DNA from 3 places in the Enterococcus sp. BWT-B8 genome. Region 2 is predicted to be linked to each of the others. Evidence: a T-box and tRNA genes for the amino acid it is inferred to sense, from the RefSeq annotation. Region 2 holds a T-box; the other regions hold tRNA genes.

What was found. The T-box of region 2 lies ahead of leuS (leucine--tRNA ligase). A T-box ahead of a tRNA ligase gene usually reads a tRNA of that ligase, here a tRNA-Leu.
Region 1: it has a tRNA-Leu gene. The T-box ahead of leuS (leucine--tRNA ligase) is inferred to sense a tRNA for this amino acid. The anticodon was not compared.
Region 3: it has a tRNA-Leu gene. The T-box ahead of leuS (leucine--tRNA ligase) is inferred to sense a tRNA for this amino acid. The anticodon was not compared.

The regions. Positions count from the first base shown of each region.
Region 1 covers NZ_JAJDJV010000001.1:682,494-687,466, reverse strand. The annotation lists gene LI951_RS03085 (hypothetical protein) at 320-880, opposite strand; gene LI951_RS03080 (GNAT family N-acetyltransferase) at 892-1,425, opposite strand; tRNA gene LI951_RS03075 (tRNA-Leu) at 2,228-2,311, shown strand; gene LI951_RS03070 (pyridoxal phosphate-dependent aminotransferase) at 2,590-3,807, shown strand; gene LI951_RS03065 (hypothetical protein) at 4,100-4,285, opposite strand; gene LI951_RS03060 (helix-turn-helix domain-containing protein) at 4,459-4,973, shown strand, end outside.
Region 2 covers NZ_JAJDJV010000007.1:167,740-172,712, reverse strand. The annotation lists gene LI951_RS08690 (DUF1700 domain-containing protein) at 1-538, opposite strand, end outside; gene LI951_RS08685 (muramidase family protein) at 820-2,829, shown strand; T-box leader at 2,877-3,093, shown strand; gene leuS (leucine--tRNA ligase) at 3,188-4,973, shown strand, end outside.
Region 3 covers NZ_JAJDJV010000001.1:687,785-692,757, reverse strand. The annotation lists gene LI951_RS03110 (Tex family protein) at 1-978, shown strand, start outside; gene LI951_RS03105 (SprT family protein) at 987-1,463, shown strand; gene LI951_RS03100 (oligosaccharide biosynthesis protein Alg14) at 1,511-2,437, opposite strand; gene LI951_RS15325 (LuxR C-terminal-related transcriptional regulator) at 2,587-2,826, opposite strand; gene LI951_RS03095 (hypothetical protein) at 3,288-3,440, shown strand; tRNA gene LI951_RS03090 (tRNA-Leu) at 3,674-3,756, shown strand.

The DNA.
Region 1 (4,973 bases), on a different contig from region 2:
TGATTTTTAAAGATTTTGTTTTGCTGTTGTAAGAACAAATAAATTCTGTTAAAGAAATACAAAAACTGTCTGCCTGATACAGCGAACAGCTTTTGTATTATCTGTCTGTTGAACTTTTTTTAAACTACACTGAACGATTAAAGCTTGGTTATTCCCCCGAGAAGATTGCGGGTTGCTTCTTCAATCAAACAGGTAGTTGAGTTTTTTTATTTACAGTCTTTTGAAGAAAAATGGGGAATAGAAAATACAGGATTTACTAGCAGCTGGTTTAGCTGTATGCAGATTCAGCATTTTTCATTTTCTGATTTATTTAATGATTCTATTGAAGAGAAGCTGTGTACACGACGAATAGTTCATCGATATAGGTGCTATTTGCTTCACCTATTGCTGCTCGATATGCATCAAGTTTGTCCTGATAATTGCTGAACACCTCAAATGGGATGAAATATTCCAGTAAACAGCTCTTGTCATAATCACCTTGTTTTAAAAGCTGCTTGAATTCTTCCAAAGTCATTCCCAATTCAGACAAGTCTGTTCCAGCAGCAGCAAGTGAAGCTTCTGCATCAGAATCAGACAGCTCTTCATTTTTTAAATAAAGTAGAACAGCGGTGATATATTGCAGCAATCGCGCTTTTTGAAGAATCATTTTGTTGCACAGATAAACAGCCAGTTCTTGTTCTGAAAACTCATGACCTTCAGTTTCTAAGCTGGAAACTATAAACTGGAGATCATTTACTAAAGTATCTGCAGCTGCAGATAAGCGATGATTGTCCATATCCTCTGTAAAGTTGGCATTGGGATACTGGTTCTTTAATTCTTCCCAAAGCATGGTATATTCAGATAACTGAAATAATTCTGAAATGATCGTTTGTGCGTACATCTTTTTGCTCCTTACTCTTGATAAGAGTTATTTTTTGTAACAGAGAATAGATAGTGAGGCATCTCTAGTTCCCTGTAAGTTTTAATAAAATATTTTTGAGGCAGCATGCCGTTCCGGATTGCTACCTTCATGGAGGCTAGATTAGTATCTCTGATAATAGATACAACTGTCTCAGCTTTTAATTCGTTAAAGGCATATTGCTTGCAGCGTTGGGCAGCTTCTATAGCGTAGCCTTTATGCCAGTATTCTTTTGCCAGATGATAGCCGATCTCAAGAAATGTTTCTCCTTCAATTTTCTGATTTGTTAATCCACATTCTCCAATAATCATACCGGAGGATTTTTTCCGAAGCCCCCATAGACCATAGCCATTTTCAGTGTAACTTTTCAGATTCCATTTCAGCCAGTTTTCTACTTCGTCATCTGAGAAACCATGTTCATAAGCATACATCACTTCAGGATTCTGTAAAAATGACTTTAGTCCGGTAACTGTTTCCTGTGACCACTCAAATAATTCCAATCGTTCTGTTTCCAACTGAATGGACATATTTGGCTCCTCCTTTGTAAAATGATAACTCTAACAGTTTAACATGGTTTCACACAAAGATAAAAGTACATTTGGGAGTGATTGCTAAATTGGAAGAAATAGTTTGGATACGCTGCAAACCTTTAAATTATTATAATTGTGGATAAATCCTAACCTATGCTGATTCTGATAGGATGTGTTTATTGTTGTTTAAATTTATTTAAATTATTATTTTGTAATTATTTTTTGGTAATCTGACTTACCAGATCTGAGTGTTATTCAAATTCATACAAGCGGTTATCTTTTGCCAGTCGCACTTTGTCAGGGCTGCAGAAAATAGGAAGTACTTACTTGATCCTATTATGCTTAGCAGTCAGTTTAATGGGACAACAATTGAATACTCTTCTGGGGAACAATTTTACCAAGGATAATAGGTTGTTAAAGTGGACTGCGATTCCATTTGATACAGAGGTACTAACACCAGATTAGTCTGTCATAAAAGATGATTCTGAATATCATGGCTATACTGAAATACCAATTGTCTGGAAATAATTTGAATTAGAAGACAAGGGGAAAGGCTGGTTGTAAACGTTGAACGACAGCTTAGCGTGCTTTTTTCATGAAAACAGAAGGAAAAGTAGCTATAATCAGCAGTCTGACAGCATCTCAGAAAACTGCTTGACAACTATTACCGCATATTGTACTATAGGCTAGCGTGGTAAAAACAGTTTGAGCTGTATTTTAATTACTGTGAAAGCCTGATATAGCTGTAAATTTACTGGAGAAATTTAGTAATAACGCAGGAAATGCTGTAAATTGAGTTGCGGTCATGGCGGAATTGGCAGACGCGCTAGCTTCAGGCGCTAGTGGTAGAAATACCGTGGAAGTTCGAGTCTTCTTGACCGCATAAAAGCCCTTATTCTTTTAGGAGAATAAGGGTTTTTTGTACGAAACGTCTGAACCGAAAACAGACATATGATTGTTTCGATTTAGAAATAGGCTAGACCGGGCTTCAAAAGACGAAAAAATAGCGAATTCAATAAAATAATTAAATTTTCAGATACTATTTTTGACAGGATGGAAGACTGTTCAAAAAAGTTTAAAGATTCAGTCAATTTTTTATTGCATTTTTTTCTATACTGGCGTAACTTAGACAGTATAAATTTTAAAAATGAGGGATTCAGTATGAGAAATTTTGAAAAGTCAAAAAAACTTGAAAATGTAAGTTATGATGTTCGTGGTCCTGTTTTAGAAGAAGCAGACAGAATGCAGGAGGAAGGCATCAATATCTTGAAATTAAATACTGGGAATCCCGCCCCATTTGGATTTGATGCCCCAAATGAAGTGGTTCGAGATATGATTATGAATGTACGCAACTCTGAAGGATATTCTGATTCGAAGGGAATTTTTTCAGCGAGAAAAGCCATTGAACAATATTGTCAGTTAAAGAAATTTCCTAATGTGACGATTAATGATATTTATACCGGGAATGGGGTCAGCGAGCTGATTACCATGTGTATGCAGGGCTTACTTGATAACGGAGATGAAGTATTGGTGCCAATGCCGGACTATCCTTTATGGACAGCATCTGTTTCCCTGGCAGGAGGAAACCCCGTTCATTACATTTGTGATGAGCAGGCAGAATGGTATCCTGATATTGATGATATCAAGTCAAAGATTACATCCAACACAAAAGCGATTGTAATTATTAATCCTAACAATCCGACAGGTGCTTTATATCCCAAAGAATTGTTATTGGAAATCGTGGAGATCGCCAGACAGAACGATTTGATTATTTATTCAGATGAAATTTATGATCGTCTGGTAATGGACGGCTTAACTCATGTTCCGATTGCAACATTGGCTCCTGATTTATTTGTTGTGACGTTAAATGGATTGTCAAAATCTCACCGTGTGGCTGGCTTTAGATGCGGCTGGATGGTTCTAAGCGGAGATAAAACAAGAGTGCAAGGATATATTGAAGGATTAAATATGCTTTCTTCTATGCGATTGTGCTCTAATGTACTGTCTCAGCAAATTATCCAAACAGCATTGGGCGGTTATCAGAGTGTAGATGAGCTTCTGCTTCCAGGCGGACGAATTTACGAACAGCGTGAATTTATTTATAATGCAATCAAGGATATTCCCGGGTTATCAGTTGTTAAGCCGAAAGCAGCCTTCTATATTTTCCCTAAAATAGATGTTGCCAAGTTTAATATTTATGATGATGAAAAATTTGTTCTGGACTTTCTTCATGAACATCATATTTTATTAGTTCATGGCGGCGGGTTTAACTGGAATCAGCCGGATCATTTTCGAATTGTTTATCTCCCTAAAATGGAGGATCTGAAATATACAACCGAAAAGATGACAGAGTTTTTGAGTACGTATAGACAAAAATAGCAGTCAAAGACTGGGGCCTCCTAAAGGTTTCCAGTTTTTTCATTTTATTAAGAATTGAAGATAAACTGTTCGAGTATACAGAGTGATTACTGCATAGAGAACAATAGAATATTTATTTAAATGTTACAGGAACTATCTGTTTGAAAATTATTTATTTTATTGCTTAGTCATAATGTTTCGCACAGCTTGAATTTGGTAATGGAAATCGTATAAAATAAAGACCGCTTAAAAAGTATTTAAGCAGTCGTCATTTCTTCTCTTTTTGCAATTTTAGCTTACTTAGTAGTCATTTTTAGTCAATCATTGTACATTCTTTTTTGCTGATGACCATTCGATTTGTATATTTTTCTTTCATATCAGAGCTGGGATCATTAACCACAACTAAATATGAATTCTCATACTCTTTTTCTACATAGCCAACATGATTGTCTTTTTCCCAAGTAAAGCTGACTTTTTGTTCTTGTGCGATAAATAACACTCCTTAGTCTTAAAAAATAAAGTGATGTTGACAGTTGGTGAAGTGAATGAAGTTTCTTGCAGTTTATTATGCAATAAAGTACAATAAATTCAAAATGCGAATTCGCATATTTTTAATTAATTAAATGTTTTTGATAATCATTTTTTATAAAATGTTTTATTAGGAGTGAGAGTATGAATTCTTTTGGAAGTGTTATCAAAGAGATACGGAAAAAAAGAAAACTGACTCAAAAGATGCTGTCGGAAGATATTTGTTCGCAAAGCGTTTTAAGTCGGATTGAAAATAATGAAGAGCTTCCGAATGTGGTCGTGATGCAGCAAATCTGTCAGCGACTCGGTGTGACGATGGATCAAATCATGCAGTTTCAATCGAAAGAAGTTCAGGTAGTGACACAGATGTTTGAAAAATTTGGCAACTATTTCCGCCACAAGGAATATGATAAGCTGATTCAATCCATAAAAGAAACTGGTTTGGAAGAACGTATTTATCTGGATACGGACTGGCAGCGCTACTATTATTATTTGGGAAGTTGTGAATTTTATTTATACCATAATTATGAACGGGCTGTTTTTTCCTTAAGAAAAGGGCTGTCGTATACCTATCAGACAAATAAGAGTAATCTTTCCGATCTTGAAATTCAGTTAATCAGCTGTTTGGGCAGTGTCTATGGCTTGATGGGGAAAAATGA
Region 2 (4,973 bases):
TGAAGAACAGCTGAAACAGTCCGGCATCATTAAATCCAACGATCAGTGAATATGTTCCTAGAATTGGTGAAAGAACCAGAACGATCGCTGCAATCCAACATGAAAAAACGACCGCGGCGAAAGCAACAAACATCCAGATCATAAACAGAAAATCAAAAGCCAGCAATGCACAGCTTTTAAAAACACGCATGCCTATTTTTTCAGGAGGCCGTGTATCAAAGAGTTCTTCTTTATAGGGATGTTCTGATACGAATTTTTCAAATTCAGTGTATTCGTCATATTCCTCTGATGAGGGAATCTCCTGCCAGCCATCTCTGGTCAGCTTTTTTTCAGGGATATCAATACCAAATTCCTTTAGGATTTCTTCTGCGATAGAACGGGGTTTTCCCAAACTTTTAGCAATTTGTTCTTCTGCTTCTCCAGCAGCTGTCCGTTCTTCAAAAAGTGTGTCATATTTTTCTAGAACAGCTGCCTGATGTTGAGGAGAAAGGGGTTTTAAATATATTTTGAGTTCGATCAAAAAATGCTCTTTATTCATACGATTCCCTCTTTTCATTCAATAATTTCTACGATGTTTCTCTCATGTACACTATAAGTTTTTACGAAAAGAATAACAAGTAGTTTTGCGGAAAATCGGTCTAAGGTAAAGAGTAAAGTAGGTCTTAAGACGGAGAGGATTTAATACTATAAAAACTAAATATAAGAAATATTTCTAAAATGAATATAGATGTTATGTTTTTATAAATCTTTTATTTTTTATTAAAAACATGTATACTTATAAAGAAGAATTTTTTTCTATTATAGATGGAGGACCTACTTATGAAAAAGCTGTCACGAAAAGAAAGAAGGAAAGCAGAACAACACTATAAAGCGGTTGAACAATTAAAAAAAGGAACTACGATACTCAGTTCAGCCTTGGCTGTCTCTTCTATTGCCAGTACAGCGGCTTTATTACCAGGTGTTGCAGAAGCAACAGATGGGGAAGCAGACAGTGCAGAAATTGCGCCATCGGCTACTGATACATATCTGGACAATATACAAACAACAAACATAGAAAACACAGCAGAAGATTCCTGGGCGGAGGAGACCGCTTCTTCAGAAATAATAGACGACTCTGAAATGTCTATAGAGGAAACGATCCAAAGTGAAGCTGTAACAGAAGAATCGACAGCAGCAGAAGAAACTCCAGTCTCTTTAGATGAACGTACTGAACCTGCTCCTTTTGCAGCAGCAAGTGCGTCTGTCAGTACGTCCTCTTTTATAAACAGTATCTCCGGGCATGCTCAAACCGTTGCAGCAGCAAATGACTTATATACCTCGGTAATGATTGCTCAGGCTATTCTTGAAAGTGGTTCAGGGGCGAGCTCGTTAGCTCAGGCACCGTATTATAATTTGTTTGGGATTAAAGGAAGCTATAATGGTCAATCAGTATACATGAATACCTGGGAATATTTGAATGGGGAATGGGTCGCTAAAAATGAAGCGTTTCGTAAATATCCATCATTTACGGAATCTTTTCATGATAATGCCTATGTTTTAAGAAATACATCATTTCAGTCCGGCGTATATTATTATTCCGGCGCTTGGAAAAGTAATACAAGTTCTTACAGGGATGCAACAGCATGGCTGACAGGACGTTATGCAACTGATCCAGCATATGGTGCAAAATTAAATACTCTGATTGAGGCCAATAATCTGACTCAGTACGACACACCGTCAACCGATGGGAATACTGGAGGAAACACAGACAGTAGTACCGATGGAACAGGAACTGGCGGCGGTTCTTCGTCAAACAATAAGGATGTGATTCACACCGTTGTCTCCGGAGACAGCTTGTGGGCACTCGCCAGCAAATATGGAACGACCATTACCAATATTAAAAACTGGAATAATTTATTCGGCGACACTATTTATATTGGACAAAAGCTGGTTGTGCAAAAAGGTAGCGGGACATCTTCCGGAGGGAGTACTGGGGATACCAGCGGCTCATCCTCCGACAATAACAACAATAATTCTGATAATACCGGAACAACAACAAATACGTATTATACCGTGAAGTCTGGTGATAGTCTGTGGGTAATTGCTAACAGCAACGGAGTGAGTATAGCGAATCTTAGAAGCTGGAACAATATTAGCGGCGACCTGATTTATCCTGGTCAACGACTGATTGTGAAGAAAGGCAGCAGTACTTCCTCAGATGGAGGCACAGGAAGTACAGGGGAAAGTTCTTCAGACAATAATAATTCAGGCAATACTGGAACGACAACAGATACGTATTATACCGTGAAATCTGGTGACAGCCTGTGGGTAATTGCTAACAGCAACGGAGTGAGTATAGCGAATCTTAGAAGCTGGAACAATATCAGCGGCGACCTGATTTATCCCGGTCAACGCTTGATTGTAAAAAAAGGCGGCAGCACAGGAAATACCAATACCGGCGGCAGTTCTTCAAACAATAATAATTCAGGCAGTACTGGAACGACAACGGATACGTATTATACCGTGAAATCTGGTGACAGCCTGTGGGTAATTGCTAACAGCAACGGAGTGAGTATAGCGAATCTTAGAAGCTGGAACAATATCAGCGGTGATCTGATTTATCCTGGTCAACGTTTGATTGTGAAAAAAGGCAGCGGGGCATCCAGCGGCGGCAGCTCCGGCAGTACCAATAATTTCAACAGCTCAAGCAGCAAGACACATCTGGTGAAAAGCGGCGATACATTATGGGAGCTTGCTAACCAGTACTCTACAACAATTCAAAAAATTAAACAGCTGAATAATTTAACCGGAGATATAATTTATATTGGACAGCAGTTGAAAGTTGCGTAAAAGGATTGAAATGCGCAAGGAAATTTGTTAGTATAACGTCATATATAACTACAGCAATGATAAGGAGTAGTAGAAAGAACTCTGTTTTAGAGAGCGTATGGCTGGTGAAAATACGCACAGAAGCTTTTGAACTCGCCTTGTAGCTGATTCTTGTTGAATTAAACAGTAGATAAGAACGGCGGCGGCCGATAGAGCGCTGAAGATTTGTCTGTGCAAGCAGCAAATAAATTTAGGTGGTACCACGTTGTATTCAACGTCCTATGGGAAAGTTTTCCTGTAGGGCGTTTTTTTATTAAGGTGTTGTATTGCCGAAACTTGTAGCAGCGAATACAGTAATTAATGAATCAGGAGGAGAAAAATGAACTACGACCACAAGAAAATAGAGAAGAAATGGCAAAAGTACTGGGCCAAAAATAATTTGTTCAATACACATGATGATCCGGATCAAAAGAAATTTTATGCACTGGATATGTTCCCCTATCCGTCCGGTCAAGGACTTCATGTCGGTCATCCGGAAGGCTATACAGCAACAGATATTATATCCAGAATGAAACGAAGTCAGGGCTACAATGTTTTGCATCCAATGGGATGGGATGCTTTTGGGCTTCCGGCAGAACAATATGCTTTGGATACTGGAAATGATCCAGCAGAATTTACAAAGAAAAATATCGAAACGTTTAAACGCCAAATTAATTCTCTGGGATTCAGCTATGACTGGAATCGTGAAATTAATACGACAGATCCTGAATATTACAAGTGGACACAATGGATTTTTACCAAGCTGTATGAACATGGACTGGCATACGAAGCTGAAGTGGCGGTTAACTGGGTACCTGAGCTGGGAACTGTGATTTCCAATGAGGAAGTGATAGATGGGAAAAGCGAACGCGGCGGTTATGATGTTGTCCGTAAGCCTATGCGTCAATGGATGCTGAAAATAACTGATTATGCGGATCGTCTATTGGACGACCTTGAGCTGGTTGACTGGCCTGAAAATATTAAGGAAATGCAGAGGAACTGGATTGGCCGTTCAGAAGGTGCTAATGTTACGTTTAAGATTGCAGACACAGATAAAGAGTTTACGGTATTTACAACTCGTCCGGATACACTTTTTGGAGCGACTTACAGTGTGCTTGCACCTGAACTGGCACTTGTACAGGAAATAACAACAGATGAACAACGCTCAGAGGTAGAAGCATATATTGCAGAAGCCGCAAAGAAATCAGAGCTGAACCGAACAGATCTGGCAAAAGAAAAAACGGGTGTGTTCACTGGTGCGTATGCAATCAATCCAGCAAATGGGACAAAAATACCGATCTGGATTGCAGACTATGTTCTTTCTTCTTATGGAACAGGTGCAATTATGGCTGTCCCTGCTCATGATGAACGGGATTATGAATTTGCCAAAACATTTGGATTGGAAATTACTCCGGTTGTTGCCGGTGGAAATACAGCTGAAGAAGCTTATACAGGCGATGGGCGCCATATTAATTCAGCGTTTCTTGATGGATTGAATAAAGAAGAAGCGATTGTAAAAATGAACGACTGGCTGGAAGAGCAGGGTGTCGGTAAAAAGGAAATCAGCTATCGGTTGCGTGACTGGCTGTTTTCACGTCAGCGTTACTGGGGTGAACCAATCCCGATCATTCACTGGGAAGATGGCACGACGACGACCGTTCCTGAATCAGAATTGCCGTTGTCATTACCTAAAACGGATGATATCAAACCGAGCGGAACGGGTGAATCACCTCTGGCAAATATCGAAAAATGGATTAATGTTGTTGATCCTGAAACAGGAATGAAGGGGCGTCGGGAAACAAATACGATGCCTCAATGGGCAGGGAGCTCATGGTATCATCTGCGCTATGTTGATCCTCATAATAAAACAGCTATTGCAGATCCTGAGAAACTGAAGCGCTGGCTGCCGGTGGATATTTATATTGGCGGAGCAGAACATGCGGTGCTGCATTTGCTGTATGCACGCTTCTGGCACAAATTCCTGTATGATATCGGTGTAGTTCCGACAAAAGAGCCGTATCAAAAGCTGTTCAATCAAGGAATGATTTTGGGACAAAGCTTCCGTGACAGTCGAGGTGCACTGGTACCTACAGATATGGTTAAAAAAGCTGAGAACAATGGCTGGG
Region 3 (4,973 bases), on a different contig from region 2:
AAACAACTTCCAAGAGATATCTTTTATGTAATTGTCAATGAAGCAGGTGCTTCTGTATATTCAGCAAGTGAAGTTGCCCGGACAGAGTTCCCGGATCTTCAAGTTGAACAGAGGAGTGCAGTCAGTATTGCGCGTCGATTGCAGGACCCTCTGGCAGAGCTGGTAAAAATTGATCCTAAGGCAGTTGGTGTCGGTCAGTATCAGCATGATGTTTCTCAGAAGAGATTGGCTGAACAGCTGACATTTGTTGTAGAAACAGTAGTGAACCAGGTAGGAGTTGATGTTAATACAGCAAGTCCGCAATTACTGCAATACATTTCAGGCTTAAATAAGACGATTGCTCAAAATCTTGTGACTTACCGAGATGAGAACGGAGCGTTTACTGCTCGTAATCAAATCAAGAAAGTTCCTCGCTTAGGACCTAAAGCATATGAACAGGCAATTGGATTTTTAAGAATTCCAAATGGCAAAAATGTGCTGGATAATACTGGGATTCATCCGGAAAGTTATGATACAGCGAAAACCGTACTGGAAAAAGCTGGAGTTGATTTGAAAGATCTTGGCTCTTCCGAAACGACTGAAAAGATTAAAGCGTTGAAATTGCAGGAGCTGAAACAGGAACTGGATGCCGGCTCTGAAACGCTGAAGGATATCTTGTCTTCTCTGGCTCAGCCTGGAAGAGATATGCGTGATGAGATGTCTGCGCCGCTTTTAAGAAAAGATGTTCTGTCTATGGAAGATCTGAAGTCGGGAATGGAGCTGCAGGGGACGGTTCGGAATGTTATTGACTTTGGTGCTTTTGTTGACATAGGTGTGAAACAGGACGGTTTAGTCCATATTTCCAAGTTAAGCAATAGATTTGTTAAGCATCCTACTGATGTTGTAGCAGTTGGCGATGTTGTTACAGTATGGGTAGAGGAGATTGATGTGAAAAAAGGTCGAATCAGCCTGACCATGCTGCCAAAAGCAAAGGGGTAGTTTCTCCGATGGAAAAAGTGAGAATTAGTAAAATGATTGAAACAGACGAACAGCTGCAGGAAGCAGTTGAGCAATTATCTTGGTCCTGCTTTAATAAGCCGTTTATTCATAAAGCATACTTCAACAGCAGACTGAGAACATCTGGAGGCAGATATCATTTATCCACACACAATATTGATTTTAACCCGAGAGTGGCAGCAAAATATGGAGCAGAAGAATTGATTGGCGTGATTAAGCATGAGCTGTGTCACTATCATCTGCATTTAGCTGGAAAAGGCTATCAGCATAAAGACCGTGATTTTAAAGACCACCTGAAGCTGATTGGCGGAAGTCGTTATGTTCGTCCGCTGACAGATGAAGTTTCTGCGATATATGAGTATCAGTGCAGTGACTGTCAAACAAAAATAAGCCGAAAACGACGAGTCAATATTAACCGCTATGTTTGCGGCAAATGTCATGGCAAATTGAAGCTGATTGAGAGATAGAAGTAAAGTCCGCCGGATTCAACGGTCGTTGAATCCGGTGGACTTTTTTATAATACAGTTATTTGTTGTCTGCGATGTTGAATTAATTCAGAGTCATACTCAATCTCTTCATAGATCTGAGTATTGTCTTCGTAAAATCGTTGAGCCCATTGTCTGTCACTGAAAAAGTCAAGGAAAGTTTCTGTTGATTCCTGCTCCTGATAAGGTGAGTTTAGAAAATCAGGAAGATCATCAAAGTCGTCTTTACCGATAATAAAAATGTTTTCCGGATTGTAAAAATGATAGTAGCGGATTTTTGAATTGGTCGTAACTAATTTCTTTTTAAAGAATAAGGATTCCAGCGTTCTGAGTGTTAAGCCGGTTTGACCGGAACGCATAATCTCCAGAATACCCTTGCTCTGTGCTACTAAGCTTAAATAATCATTGTAGGGGAGATAGCCTTCTTGATCATTCCCCTTCCCTTTTAAAATAAAGTAGTGACTGTCTATGTGAAGGGTGTTCAGAATTGCCAGAACAGTTTTTGCGACATCCATTCGTCCATTGTTTGAAGCGCCGAAGAACAAGTCGTGCTTCAACTCCCTATCTGGAAGAGTAAGTTGCTTTGAATAAAAGCTTGAGTTATGTTTCAAACTAAATTCTTGTGCTTCTATAGGATCAAAGCTGTAAATATCATCAATATTTTGTTCGGCCTGTGTTTGACGAAGCAATAGAATCTTTTCCTCCGTCATGTGATTCCAAAAAAACAAAATCAGTTTTGCCTGTGTTAAAGGTCTTACAATTTCAGCCATTATTGGCTCAAAACCATAATCCAAAAAAACAATCTGGTAGTAACGGGACAGCTTGTTTTTCCAGTATTCTGAATCAAAAGGAACGCGAAGCAGCTGATTACCGGCGATTACGTCAATACCAGATAAATTACCAAAGAAGTATAAATGTTTATCTTTTGCAACAAGTAATGTCGTTCTGTCTTGCATACTACTCTCCCCGCTTTCCAAAAATAGTGATATTTTTTCATTATATTATCACGTTCTTTTAATTTATGAACCTATTTTGCTTGAAATGATAAGAGAAGGCTGCTGATAGATAAGAAAAAAACTGGTTCTGTGACTGCTAGAACTGGTTTTTAAAACTTTTGTTGATACAGGGAAAATTTTTGCTGAGAGATGACAGAGTTCTTTGTCTGAGTATAAGGAAAATCTGAATAAGCAGTAAAAATTTGTTTTCTTTTTTTGATGTTCAATTCGCTAAAAATATTGTAAGTATGCATTTTAACTGTACCAATAGAAAGATATATTTCGTCAGAAATTTCCTGCTTTTGTTTGTGGCAGGAAGCAGAGTCAGATTTCTTTTTGAGAGAAGCCATAATACTGACAGAGATGTTCAAATTACATAGTTCCATCGGAGTTTTTCTCTTACCTGCTGTTTTTGTACTATCAGGATGTCATGGGTAAAATAGTTCATTAGAAATAGACAGACTAAAATAAAATAGATACCTTCGTACTTATCACAGCTATTCATTTTTAAAGATAAAGGAATGTATTGGTCAATATTAAATATGTATAGATATCTTCCAGTAAAATTAGAAGACCAAAAATCAAAGAGAGAAGAACTGCCTATTTATATATATTGCAGAATTTAAAGACAGTTTATCAATGTATTTTTTCCACTTCAGACAGCTGAAAGGATCAAGATAAATCATCAGCAGTTGATTTTGAAGATAATAAAGCCAGATTTTTAATGCTGAATTTGGAAGCAGAGGAACATTTAGCAGTTATACAGATAAGATAATTAAAAGAATATAGTTATGAGGATAAAAATCCAAATGTGATTTTTGAAGGTCCGGCGAAACTGCATCTGTGGAATGCGTTCGAGGATATATTATCTGCTTTATTTCACTGGCTGGAGTGTCTGACGGATATTAGAAGAGCAGCAAGTGGCGGAGAATGGTATGTTCATCGGGATGATACAGGTGCATAGTGGAATAAAAAGACATGCTGGCAAATGCCGATATGATGAATTGAATAAAAGCGTTTAGAGAAAAGAATCAAAGCCAAGATTGTTTACAGGATTGACAATTTCAGCCAACTGTTTTACTATTACAGAGGTGTATTTTTGTTAAGATAAATTCTTTAGTGACATATTTCGAAGGATTCTCTTACTATTGCGGTCATGGCGGAATGGCAGAAAGGGCACAGAAGATATCAAAAGACGCGGACGTGATGGAATGGCAGACATGCAAGATTGAGGGTCTTGTGGGCGTATGCTCGTGTGGGTTCAAATCCCATCGTCCGCATTAAATTAAATTAATTTTTATTTGGCGTTCTTTATCGAACTTTATTTGTTTGATAAGTGAGCGCCAAAATTGTTGTCTTTCGGAAATCGAAAGAAATCTGTTCTTTGTATGATTCGAGCATTCGAAGAAGCGGAGAAGTAAAGTCCCTCCATGCTTCGAGGATCGAAACGAAGTCCTTCAATTCTTAATGGCTCTGCCGTTTAGAAATTGATGAGATCGAAACGAAGTGTAGTGTAGTAGTGAGAACCGTAGACGTAGAAAAACGGATACAGTGTACTGTTTTGTCTCGAGAATCGTTAGATTCGCAGAGACAGCAGTTCTTCTATGCTACGCATATAGTTCTACTACATCAAGTGAGCTGGTTTCATTCAAGGAATACTTATCGAAACTACGCATACCATTCTGCTAAAGTAAGAATATAAGCAGAAGCGGCAAAGTAGAACTAGCACTTGTCGGTCCTAATCTGTGCCGAGTAATCGCAGGCAACATCTCGGAAATAAGGCGAACTATACTGAAACTATGAGCAGCTCCAGGGAGGTATCAATTCACAGCTATTCATTTTATGAATAGTGTTCCTTGACCATTTTCGTATAGTTCGCCTTATTGACATAAATCACTACGATTGACTTGTCAGAGTAGATGATGCATGTTACCTACCTGGTGTCATAAATCACTACGATTAACTTGTCAGAGTAGATGATGCATGATCCCTACGTGGTTCTTGAGGCAGAACACTTCTACTCCTTCGGTTACTCATCGCATGGAGACGCTTTGTCACAACCTCTAAAGATTGATAGTTAGTAATGTGAGAAGTCATATTTTCCTTTCTACAAAAAAATACGTGTGATGCGAATTAAAACTATGTGCACTAACTATCAATAACTTTCAATGTGTAAGACAAGCTGTTAAGAAAATTACTTCCCCAAGTTATTCTCTTGATAAAAGTATAGCCGTTAAATAATAAGTAAATTTGAAAAAAATATGCAAATTTGCATATTTTTGCGAATCAATAATGACTGTTATTCAAGATTTTACTAAGAATTAAGAACTCTGTATCTAGATATAATGGAGTTTTGGATTCTGCAAGTTAACAGAATTGTAAAACCGATTAATTTATATTTATTCTCATGAACAGACTTCTCTTTGAAATGAAGCAATTAGGCACCTCTGTCAGTTAAAAAAGGAGTATAATTTGGTCAGAGCATTGGAATTGGCAG